One region of the Streptomyces sp. NBC_01334 genome, then DNA from elsewhere that is predicted to be linked to it. Evidence: riboswitches for the same ligand, from Rfam matches in the RefSeq annotation. Region 1 holds a riboswitch; the other holds the start of a gene.
The links. A riboswitch is a leader RNA that binds a small molecule or an ion and turns the genes downstream of it on or off. The one in region 1 is predicted to bind cobalamin.

Region 1 (4,653 bases):
GAATCGAGGTATACATCGAATCGATGCGAGTCGTGACCGGGTAGACTCGGGTGGACGCGGCCGGGTGCTGGTCACCGTCCCCGGCTGCCCCTGGCTCGAGATCCTGGGCCAGCTGGGGCGGCGCGACCGGCACCGACCGCACCGCTCCCCTGACATCTATGCCGCGCGTCCCAGACGGAAGCGGGGATGCGGCTCGGCGCGGCCGGTGGCCAGGTCGGCCGCCATCGCGCCGATGAGCGGGGCGAACTTCGCGCCGTGTCCTGAGCACGGGGACACGACGACGAAGGGGCCGTGGCGGTCCAGGACGAAGTCCTCGTCCGGGGTGGTGGTGTAGAGGCAGGTCGCCTCGGCGACCGGGTCGGGCTCGAGGCCCGGGAGGCGGTCGCGTACGAAGCCGCTCACCCGCGTCCGCGACGACGGGTCGACGACCCCGCTGCGGGTGCGGGCGGTGGCCGGGGTGCCGCGGTCGTGCTCGGCGACCTTGACCGCAGGGAGCGGACCCCCGTCGCTTCCGGACGGCAGGCCGTAGAGGTGCAGCGCGCCGTCCCAGATCAGGGTCGGCCACCTGACGGACGGGTCCCGCTGCCGGAAGTGGAAGACCTGCTGCTGGGTCACCGCCAACGGCGGCAGAGTGAAGGGCAGTTCGAGCTCGGGCAGCCAGGCGCCGGCCGCGATCACCACCGTGTCGGCGACGATCTCGCGGCCGTCGTCGGTGTGCAGACGCACCTTCTCGCTCCCCCGGACGTCGATGCCGGTGACGCGGGTGCCGATGACCGCCCGCGCCCCGTGCTCGATCGCCCGCCGTACGCAGGTCCCGACGGTCTCGTCGGCGTCGACCACACCCGCGTCCGGCTGGTGGAGCACCGGCCCGGTGATGCGGATGTACGGCCAGCGTTCGGCGGCGGCTTCCGGGCCGAGGAGTTCGTGGGGCACTCCGGCCGCGCCAAGGAGGTCGGCGAGCGCCCTGGGGTCGTGGTTCTCGCCCATGTCGAGCCCACCGGTCGTGCGCAGCAAGGAGGTCGAACCGTCGTCCTCCAGCTCCCGCCACTGCTCGTGGGCCTGTCCGGTCAGCCGTACGTAGAAGGGGTCGGCGTACACCCGCCGGAAGATCCGTGAGCTGCCGTGCGAACTTCCGTGCCGGTGGCCGATGTCGTACGCCTCGATGAGCGTGACCTCGTGGCCTCGGCGGGCCAGTTGCCAGGCGGTGGCCGCGCCCATGAGTCCGGCGCCGACGACGGCGATCACAGTCCCTCCCCGGGGATCCGGTCGGTGCCCGCGAGCGGAACGCGGGCCATGACAGCAGACTCGATCGTACGGGCGACCAGGTCCTCGGGTTCCAGGTGGAGGGGGGTGGGCCCGCGGTGGGCCTTGCCGCAGGCGGACGGCGGACTGTGCACCGGAGGTCGGCCGCGAGACCCTCAGCCCGCGGACGCCCGGTCCTGGGGGAGCCTGGGGTCGGTGGTGTCGCTCGGCCACCGGTCCGCTCGACGGGCGGCGACGATCATCACGGCGAGTCCGCTCAGGACGACGGCGGCGCCGACGTAGAGCGGTGCGGTGTAGCCGAGGCCGGCGCTGATGGCGAAGCCGCCGAGCCAGGCGCCCAGGGCGTTGCCGACGTTGGAGGCGGACACGTTGGCGGCGGCGGCGAGCGGCACCCCGTGGGCGTGGTCGGTGACCCGGGTGATCATGCCGGGAACGCTCGCGAAGCCGAACAGCCCCGTGAGGAAGACCAGGACCACCGACGCGACGGGGTCGGCGGCCAGCAGCCCGAACGCGGTGAGCGTGACGGTGAGACCGGCCAGGGAAGCGATCAGGGTGAGGTCGCGATCGCGGTCGGCGGCCCGTCCCCCGACGATGTTGCCGATCACGAGGCCGCTGCCGTACACGACGAGCAGCCAGGCGACATCCGTGCTGGAGAAGCCGGTGACCCGGGTGAAGGTGTAGGCGAGGTAGCTGAACGCGCCGAACATCCCGCCGTAGCCGAGCGCGGTGGCGGCCAGGGTCAGCCAGACCTGCGCCGAACGGAAGGCGTGCAGCTGGGTACGCAGCCCGTCCGGCCGGCCGGTGGCCTTGCCGGAGGCGTCGGAGGAACGCGGCCGGTCCACCTCGCCGGCCCAGCCCGGTACGCACACGGCGATGGCGACCGCGGCGACGACACCTATGGCGGTGATCGCCCAGAACGTGGCGCGCCAGCCCCAGCGTTCGCCGACCAGGGCGCCGAACGGCACGCCCAGCACGTTCGCGACCGTCAACCCGGCGAACATCACCGCCACCGCCCGTGACGCGCGCTCGGGGGCGACCATGCGCCGTGCGACGAGCGAGCCGATGCCGAAGAACGAGCCGTGGCACAGCGCCGCCACCACGCGGCCGAGCATCATCAGCGAGTAGTTCGGTGCGACGGCGGACAGCAGGTTGCCGACGACGAACAACGCCACCAACCCGGTGAGAACCGCCTTGCGGGGCAGCCCGGCGGTGGCGGCGGTCACCACGATCGCGCCGACCGCGACCGTCAGGGCGTAGCCGGAGATCAGCCATCCCGCCGCGGCCTCGGACACCGCAAGGCTGCGGCTCACTTGCGGAAGCAACCCGGCGATCACGAACTCGGTCAGACCGATCCCGAATCCACCGAGAGCGAGCGCGACGAGCCCGGCGGGCATCTGCCGTGTACGGACGGCCGGTCGGATGTTCATGCCACCATCTTCGCGCGGCGCTACGGCCGCTGACCCGGCGTCGGCTCGCGAACGCGAGAGGGCCCCCGGACGGTTCCGTGGGCCCTCTCGTCGGATCGTCGTGCCGGTCAGGTCAGTGTGGGGCGGCCACCGGCGTGCCCGCGGTCACCGTGGCGGGCTTGGGGTGCAGCAGTCGTTCGGCCAGTTCGCCGAAGACGAGGCCGAAGCCCGCCCAGAGCGTGACCTGCATGGCGAGGGCGGACAGGCGGAACCGCCACAGCAGTGCGGCCGGGAAGTCGCTCGGCACCTCGTTGACGGCGGGCAGGAACTCGTAGGCCAGCCCGATGACGAGCGCGAAGCCGAGGACGGCTGCGACGGTGGCGTTCCAGGTGCCCAGCCTCGGTGCGAGCCGCTTGCCCAGGATCACCGCGGCGACCGCGAGCAGCACGCTGAGCACCATCATCAGGAAGTACAGGGTGGTCCGCTTGCCGATGGTGTCGGGGTCGCCGACCGCGGGCGGGTTCGCCGGGTACTTCAGGAACGGCACGACGTACACGGCGAGCAGGGCGGTCCCCGACAGCAGAAGTGCCGTGGCCCGGGGGCTGAAACGGCCGACGCGGCCGAGGGCGAAGCAGAAGGCGAGGGCGGCGATGCCGCCGAAGGCCACCCCGTAGATCAGCACGCCGGTGGCGAGGCCGGCGGTGGACTGGAGGCTGCGGGAGACGAGTTCGACCTCGTGGTGCTCGTGGCCCGCGGCGTGGGACTCCTCGAAGCCGATCGCGCTGTCGACGTTCGGCTCACCGAGGAAGTAGGCGACGATCAGGGCGAGCACGCCGGCGCCCAGGCCGGCGAGCATGCCCCGCACGAGGAGGCTTCTTACCGTTGCGGAGTTCATGGCTGTGCTGGGGTTCCCCTCGGGATCAGTGGCAGGGGAAACCGAGCAGGTGGCGGGCGTCGTGCACCCACTCGTGAACGTCCTCGCCGGAGACGACGGCTGTCGCGCCCTGCTCCGCGCCGACGAAGTACAGCAGGACCAGCATCAGGACGCCGAAGAAGACCGCCCACGGGGCGATGTCCTTCAGCGGCAACTTGGCGGGTACGACAGGCGTGGTGGTAGTCGGCTGGGCGACATGCTGCGCCATGGCAGGACCTCCTCTGGGAGTTCGCGTCCCATCTCGGTGGTGCACATGACGACGGCCACGGGTCTGACTCGCGATGCGCCCCTTCGGGGTACACCGTCCACAGTGGCGCGACCGTGCCGGGTTCTCACCGGCTTCCGTCTCGCCGTCGTCGATATCAGAGCGACGGTACCGCGTGTCGGGCCCCTGGCCAATACCGCCCCACCTGGCGTGATTCCGCTCTCCACGGCCAGATGGCCCGGATCACCACGTCGGTCCCGCTCAGCGGAGCCTCTCCGCGGTGGTGTCGGGTCGGGCGAGCCCGAGTTCGCGTTCGCCGAGCGGGGCGAAGAAGCGCTCGACGTCGGCCGCGGTGACCTCGGCGAGAGTGGCCGGCGACCAACGCGGGTCCCGGTCCTTGTCGATGACCTGGGCGCGGATGCCCTCGACCAGGTCGGGTGTGGTCAGGGCAGCGCAGGAGACGCGGTACTCCTGTTCCAGCACCCGTTCCAGCGAGCCGAGCCGCCGGGCACGGCGCAGGGCGGCCAGGGTGACCTTGAGCGAGGTGGGCGACCTGGTCAGGAGGGTCTCCGCGGCCTCCTTCGCCGCCGGATCGCCGTGGGCGAACAGCCGTCGGACGATCTCCTCGACGGTGTCCGCCGCGTAGCAGGTGTCGATCCATGCCCGGTGGCCGGCCAACTCGCCTGCCGGCACGGGCCGTACATGACGGTCCAGGGCATCCGGTAGGGGCAGCCCTGCGAGGTCGTCGGCCAACTGCCGGAGGGAAGCGGACGCTACGTAGTGGTCGGCGAGTCCGCACGACACCGCGTCCCCGGCGCCGATCTGCGCACCCGTCAGGGCGAGAT
Region 2 (4,653 bases), 6.4 Mb from region 1:
TCCGCCCGGGGCCTTGCCGGCCCGGGAGAGCTGGTCGTCGGCGTAGCGAGAAAGCGCCCCGGCGACACCGCCCATCGCCCGGTACGCAGCATGCGTGAGGCGGCCTCGCTCCTGCCGGTCCCATAGTTGCGAGAGGGCGAACTCCACGAGCGGCAGCGCCCCGGATCCGGTGCCCGCGTCTGCGGTGATCCGTTCGGCCAGGCCGGTCTCGAACTCCACCCCGGGCACGGCGTCCACGGGGCGGCGCACCACCTCGTCCAGTTGTGCCGGGGTCATCGGCGCGATCATTTGGAGGGCGCCACTGAGGTCCTCCGCGTGACCGTGGACGACGAGTTCCTCCAGGGAGGCCGAACGCAGGGTGGCCAGGACACTCAGGCGGCGGCCGGACGGATGGACCGCTCGGGTCATGGGAAGAAGGACGTCCATCAGGGCGCCAGCGTCCGCGGGACGCGCGCCCACCGTCTCCTCGAACTGGTCGAGAAGGATGAGGTGACCCTCGGGGCCGGAGTCGTCCAGGATGCGCGCGCCCAGCAGTACGGCCGTCTCGGTGCGGCGGATCCGGTCCGTGCCGGCGCACAGGTCCCGGGCCAGCGCCCGCACCGGCGGGAACTGGCCGCTCAGTGTCTCCATCAGCGTCCGTACCGGGTCGGCGTCCGGTTGGCCGGCGAAGTCCGTGACGGTGTGTCCGGACGCCCGCAGCAACGGCAGGGCGCCGGCTCGGACCAGCGAGGACTTGCCGACTCCCGACGCCCCGGCCACCGGCACGAAGGCGTGGGCGCGCACGGCCTCGGCGAGGCGTTCGCTGTCCGCCCGGCGCGCGAAGAAGACCGCGGCGTCCTGCTCCCGGAACGGGCGCAGGCCCCGGAAGGGGGACGGGCGCAGCGACGGGTCCAGGCCCAGGAGCAGCGCGGCGGGGATGAGGTAGGCCGTGGTGGCGCCGGTGCCGGTCTCCGCGGCGACGGTCATGCCGACCACCCCGCCCTGTTCGGTGTCCCATACCGGTCCCCCACTGAATCCGCGGCCGACAGGGGGACCGCCGCCCGTCGGACGGGCCTCCATCGACGTCCAGCCCTTGCCCACGGGGGCGCGGAGGCGGCCGTCCACCCAGACGCCGTGGTCGTCGGTGTGTGAGGGGAAGCCCAGGACACCGAAGGCGTGGTCCCAGACGGCGGCGTCCCCGGCGAAGCGCACCGGAGCGGTGCCGGCGACCGTTTCCTCCAAAGTGAGCAGCGCGATGTCACCGCTGCCGTCATGGGTGACGGGTCGCCAGTGCGCGACCGTCGCGGACAGGCGCGGGGAAGGCGGAGCAAGCAGCGGGAAGTCGACGCTCACCGGTGCGACGGGAGGCGCGGGCTCGGTGTCCCGCGTCCCCAGCGCGCTCGCCACAACATGCGCGCAAGTGCACAGGGTCCGCTCCGCGACGAGGAAGCCGCTGCCGGTGACCCGGCCGTCCGCGCTCCAGAAGCGAGCGATGGCGCGGACGAGCTCACCGTCAGGCCCGGCTGTCACCGGCACGCCGCCCGGAGTCGCCCGACCCGTCCCGCCGCGCCCAGTGCATGTTCACGGTGAAGTGGGCCTCGGTCGAGCCACGCGCGACCACGACCCCCGCCTCGGCACTGAGCGTGATGCCGAACTCGACGGTGACGGCGTCCGGTGGGCTGGGCAGTGCCCGGGTGCCCTCCAGGACCGCGCCCAGTGCGGGGCGCACCCGGGTGAGCGCCTGCTGGAGGGTCTCCGCCGCTCCGGCGACCGTGCCGCCGCGCGACACGCGCTGGACCCCGGCCGGGCCGTCCCCGACCACCTCCATCAAGACGATCTGACCGTCGTCGAGCACCATTTCCCCCACGTACGCCATCAGGCGCCCCTCCCGCGGCCGTTGCCCCCCACAGGGGGCGTAGGGGGACATTGCAGGCGTTGATGTTCCGCGTCCGCAAGCCGTCCCGGCGAGGACCATCCGTGCGAGGGGCCTTCTGGCGAGCGGGTCCCGGCGGGCCGGTCGGCATGATAACGGTGTGGGGTTCTGCACACTCGAGCCTCGCAGGTCAAAGGCAAGTTGACGGCTCTTGCGGGCCGTGGTGGACTGCCCGAGCCATGTACGGCAGCAGAAGAGGAAGCCGGTGTGAATCCGGCGCGGTCCCGCCACTGTGACCGGGGTAGAAACCCCCGGGAGCCAGGAACTCTCGCCGCCGGTCTCGTCGAACCAGGGCGTGGACACCCTGAGTGAGGACATATCGCCATGCTCGCTCGGCCGTTGAGGTACGCCACCAGGTCGCTGCCCGACCCCACGGCCGGCTGAGCCGATGCGTGCCGATCGCCTCTACGCGTACGGCGCCGCCACCGGCCTTCTGGGCGACCTGCTGCTCGGCGATCCCCGCCGAGGGCATCCCGTCGCCGCGTTCGGGCGGGCCGCCGGTGCCGTCGAGCGGCTGCTGTGGCGGGACCACCGGGGAAGCGGTGCCCTGCACGCCGTCGTGTGCGCCGGCGGGGCCGTGGCCCTGGGAGCAGTCGCCGAGCGGGCCGTACGCCGCTCCCCCGCCGCCACCGTCGCTCTCGTCTCCGCCGCCACCTGGGCCGTGGTGGGGGGCAGTTCGCTGGTCCGGGAGGCCCGGGCCGTCGGCCGGTCGCTCGAGGCGGGGGACGTCGAGGCCGCCCGGGAGCGGCTGCCGCACCTGTGCGGGCGGGATCCGCAGGCGCTCGACGCCGACGGGATCGCCCGGGCGGTCGTGGAGTCCGTCGCCGAGAACACCTCCGACGCCGTCGTCGGGGCGCTGGTGTGGGGGGCCGTGGGCGGGGTGCCGGGCCTGGTCGGGTTCCGGGCCGTCAACACCCTGGACGCCATGGTCGGTCACCGGTCGCCTAGGTATCTGCGCTACGGCTGGGCCGCCGCCCGTCTCGATGACGTCGCCGGATGGCCGGGAGCCCGGCTGACCGCCGTGCTCGCCGCCGTCGCGGGGGACGATCCGCGGGGCGCCGTGCGGGCCTGGCGGGCCGACGCCCGCCGTCATCCGAGCCCCAACGCCGGTCCCGTGGAAGCGTCGTTCGCGGGCGCCCTCGGGGTGCGGCTGGGCGGGACCCTGTCGTACGCCGGGCGGGTCGAGCACCGGCCCGTGCTGAACGGCGCCGCCGGGCGGCCCGTCGTCGCCCGGGACATCGAACGTGCCGCGCGGCTCTCCCGCCGCGTCGGTCTGCTCGCGCTCGGCGTCACCGTCGCCGCGCGCGTCGTCGCCACGGGCATCGTCGCGGGCAACCGGCGCAACCACATCGACCAGCTGAAGGGGCGTACGACATGAGCGGGGGTCTCCTCGTCGCCGGCACCACCTCCGACGCCGGCAAGAGCGTCGTCACGGCCGGGATCTGCCGGTGGCTGGTGCGGCAGGGGGTGAAGGTCGCACCCTTCAAGGCGCAGAACATGTCCCTCAACTCGTTCGTGACGACGGAGGGCGCCGAGATCGGGCGGGCCCAGGCCATGCAGGCCCAGGCCTGCCGGGTGGAGCCGACCGCGCTGATGAACCCCGTGCTGCTCAAGCCGGGCGGTGAGCAGAGCAGTCAGGTCGTGCTGCTCGGCAAGCCGGTGGGCGAGATGAGTGCCCGGGGATACCACGGGGGGCGTCAGCAGAAACTCCTCGGAACCGTTCTCGACTGCCTCGCCGAGTTGCGGGGCACGTATGACGCGGTGATCTGTGAGGGTGCGGGCAGTCCGGCCGAGATCAATCTGCGGCGGACCGACATCGTGAACATGGGGATCGCGCGGGGCGCGCGGCTGCCCGTGCTCGTCGTCGGCGACATCGACCGCGGGGGCGTCTTCGCCTCCTTCTTCGGCACCGTCGCCCTGCTCTCGCCCGAGGACCAGGAGCTGGTCGCCGGGTTCCTGGTCAACAAGTTCCGGGGGGACGTCTCCCTGCTGGAGCCGGGCCTGGACATGCTGCACGGGCTCACCGGGCGGCGGACGTACGGCGTGCTGCCGTTCCGGCACGGGCTCGGGATCGACGAGGAGGACGGGCTGAGGGTCTCGCTGCGCGGGACCGTGCGGGAGTCGAACACCGCCCCGCCCGTCGGCGAGGACGTGCTGCGGGTCGCCGTCTGCGCCGTCCCGCTCATGTCCAACTTCACGGACGTGGACGCGCTCGCCGCCGAACCCGGCGTCGTCGTGCGGTTCGTGGACCGGCCCGAGGAACTGGCCGACGCCGACCTGGTGGTGATCCCGGGGACCCGGGGAACCGTGCGCGCCCTGGAGTGGCTCCGTGAGCGGGGGTTGGCCGAGGCTGTTCTGCGCAGGGTCGCCGAGCAGCGGCCCGTCCTCGGCATCTGCGGTGGCTTCCAGCTCCTCGGCGAGCACATCGAGGACGAGGTCGAGAGCCGGCTCGGACAGGTGGAGGGCCTCGGAGTCCTCCCGGTCCGGGTGCGGTTCGCCCGCGAGAAGACCCTCACCCGGCCGGTGGGGGAAGCCCTCGGCGAGCGGGTCGAGGGGTACGAGATCCATCACGGGGTCGCCGACGTCCAGGGGGGCGAGGCGTTCATCTCCGACGGTCGGGGCCACAGTCTGGACGGCTGCCGGGTCGGACAGACCTGGGGCACGCACTGGCACGGCTCGCTGGAGTCGGACGGATTCCGGCGGGCCTTCCTGCGCGAGGTGGCGGCCGCCGCGGGCCGTCG

Region 2: it holds a riboswitch for cobalamin, as region 1 does, so the genes downstream of both, OG736_RS11300 (cobalamin biosynthesis protein) here and OG736_RS39435 (CbtB domain-containing protein) in region 1, are expected to answer to the same signal.

The regions. Positions count from the first base shown of each region.
Region 1 covers NZ_CP130718.1:8,846,685-8,851,337, reverse strand. Annotated here, with positions in the region: gene OG736_RS39450 (FAD-dependent oxidoreductase) at 157-1,245, opposite strand; gene OG736_RS39445 (MFS transporter) at 1,419-2,657, opposite strand; gene OG736_RS39440 (CbtA family protein) at 2,803-3,564, opposite strand; gene OG736_RS39435 (CbtB domain-containing protein) at 3,590-3,811, opposite strand; cobalamin riboswitch at 3,847-3,999, opposite strand; gene OG736_RS39430 (enoyl-CoA hydratase/isomerase family protein) at 4,070-4,653, opposite strand, start outside.
Region 2 covers NZ_CP130718.1:2,481,072-2,485,724, forward strand. Annotated here, with positions in the region: gene OG736_RS11290 (nSTAND1 domain-containing NTPase) at 1-1,509, opposite strand, end outside; gene OG736_RS11295 (CU044_2847 family protein) at 1,493-1,855, opposite strand; cobalamin riboswitch at 2,060-2,199, shown strand; gene OG736_RS11300 (cobalamin biosynthesis protein) at 2,301-3,290, shown strand; gene OG736_RS11305 (cobyric acid synthase) at 3,287-4,653, shown strand, end outside.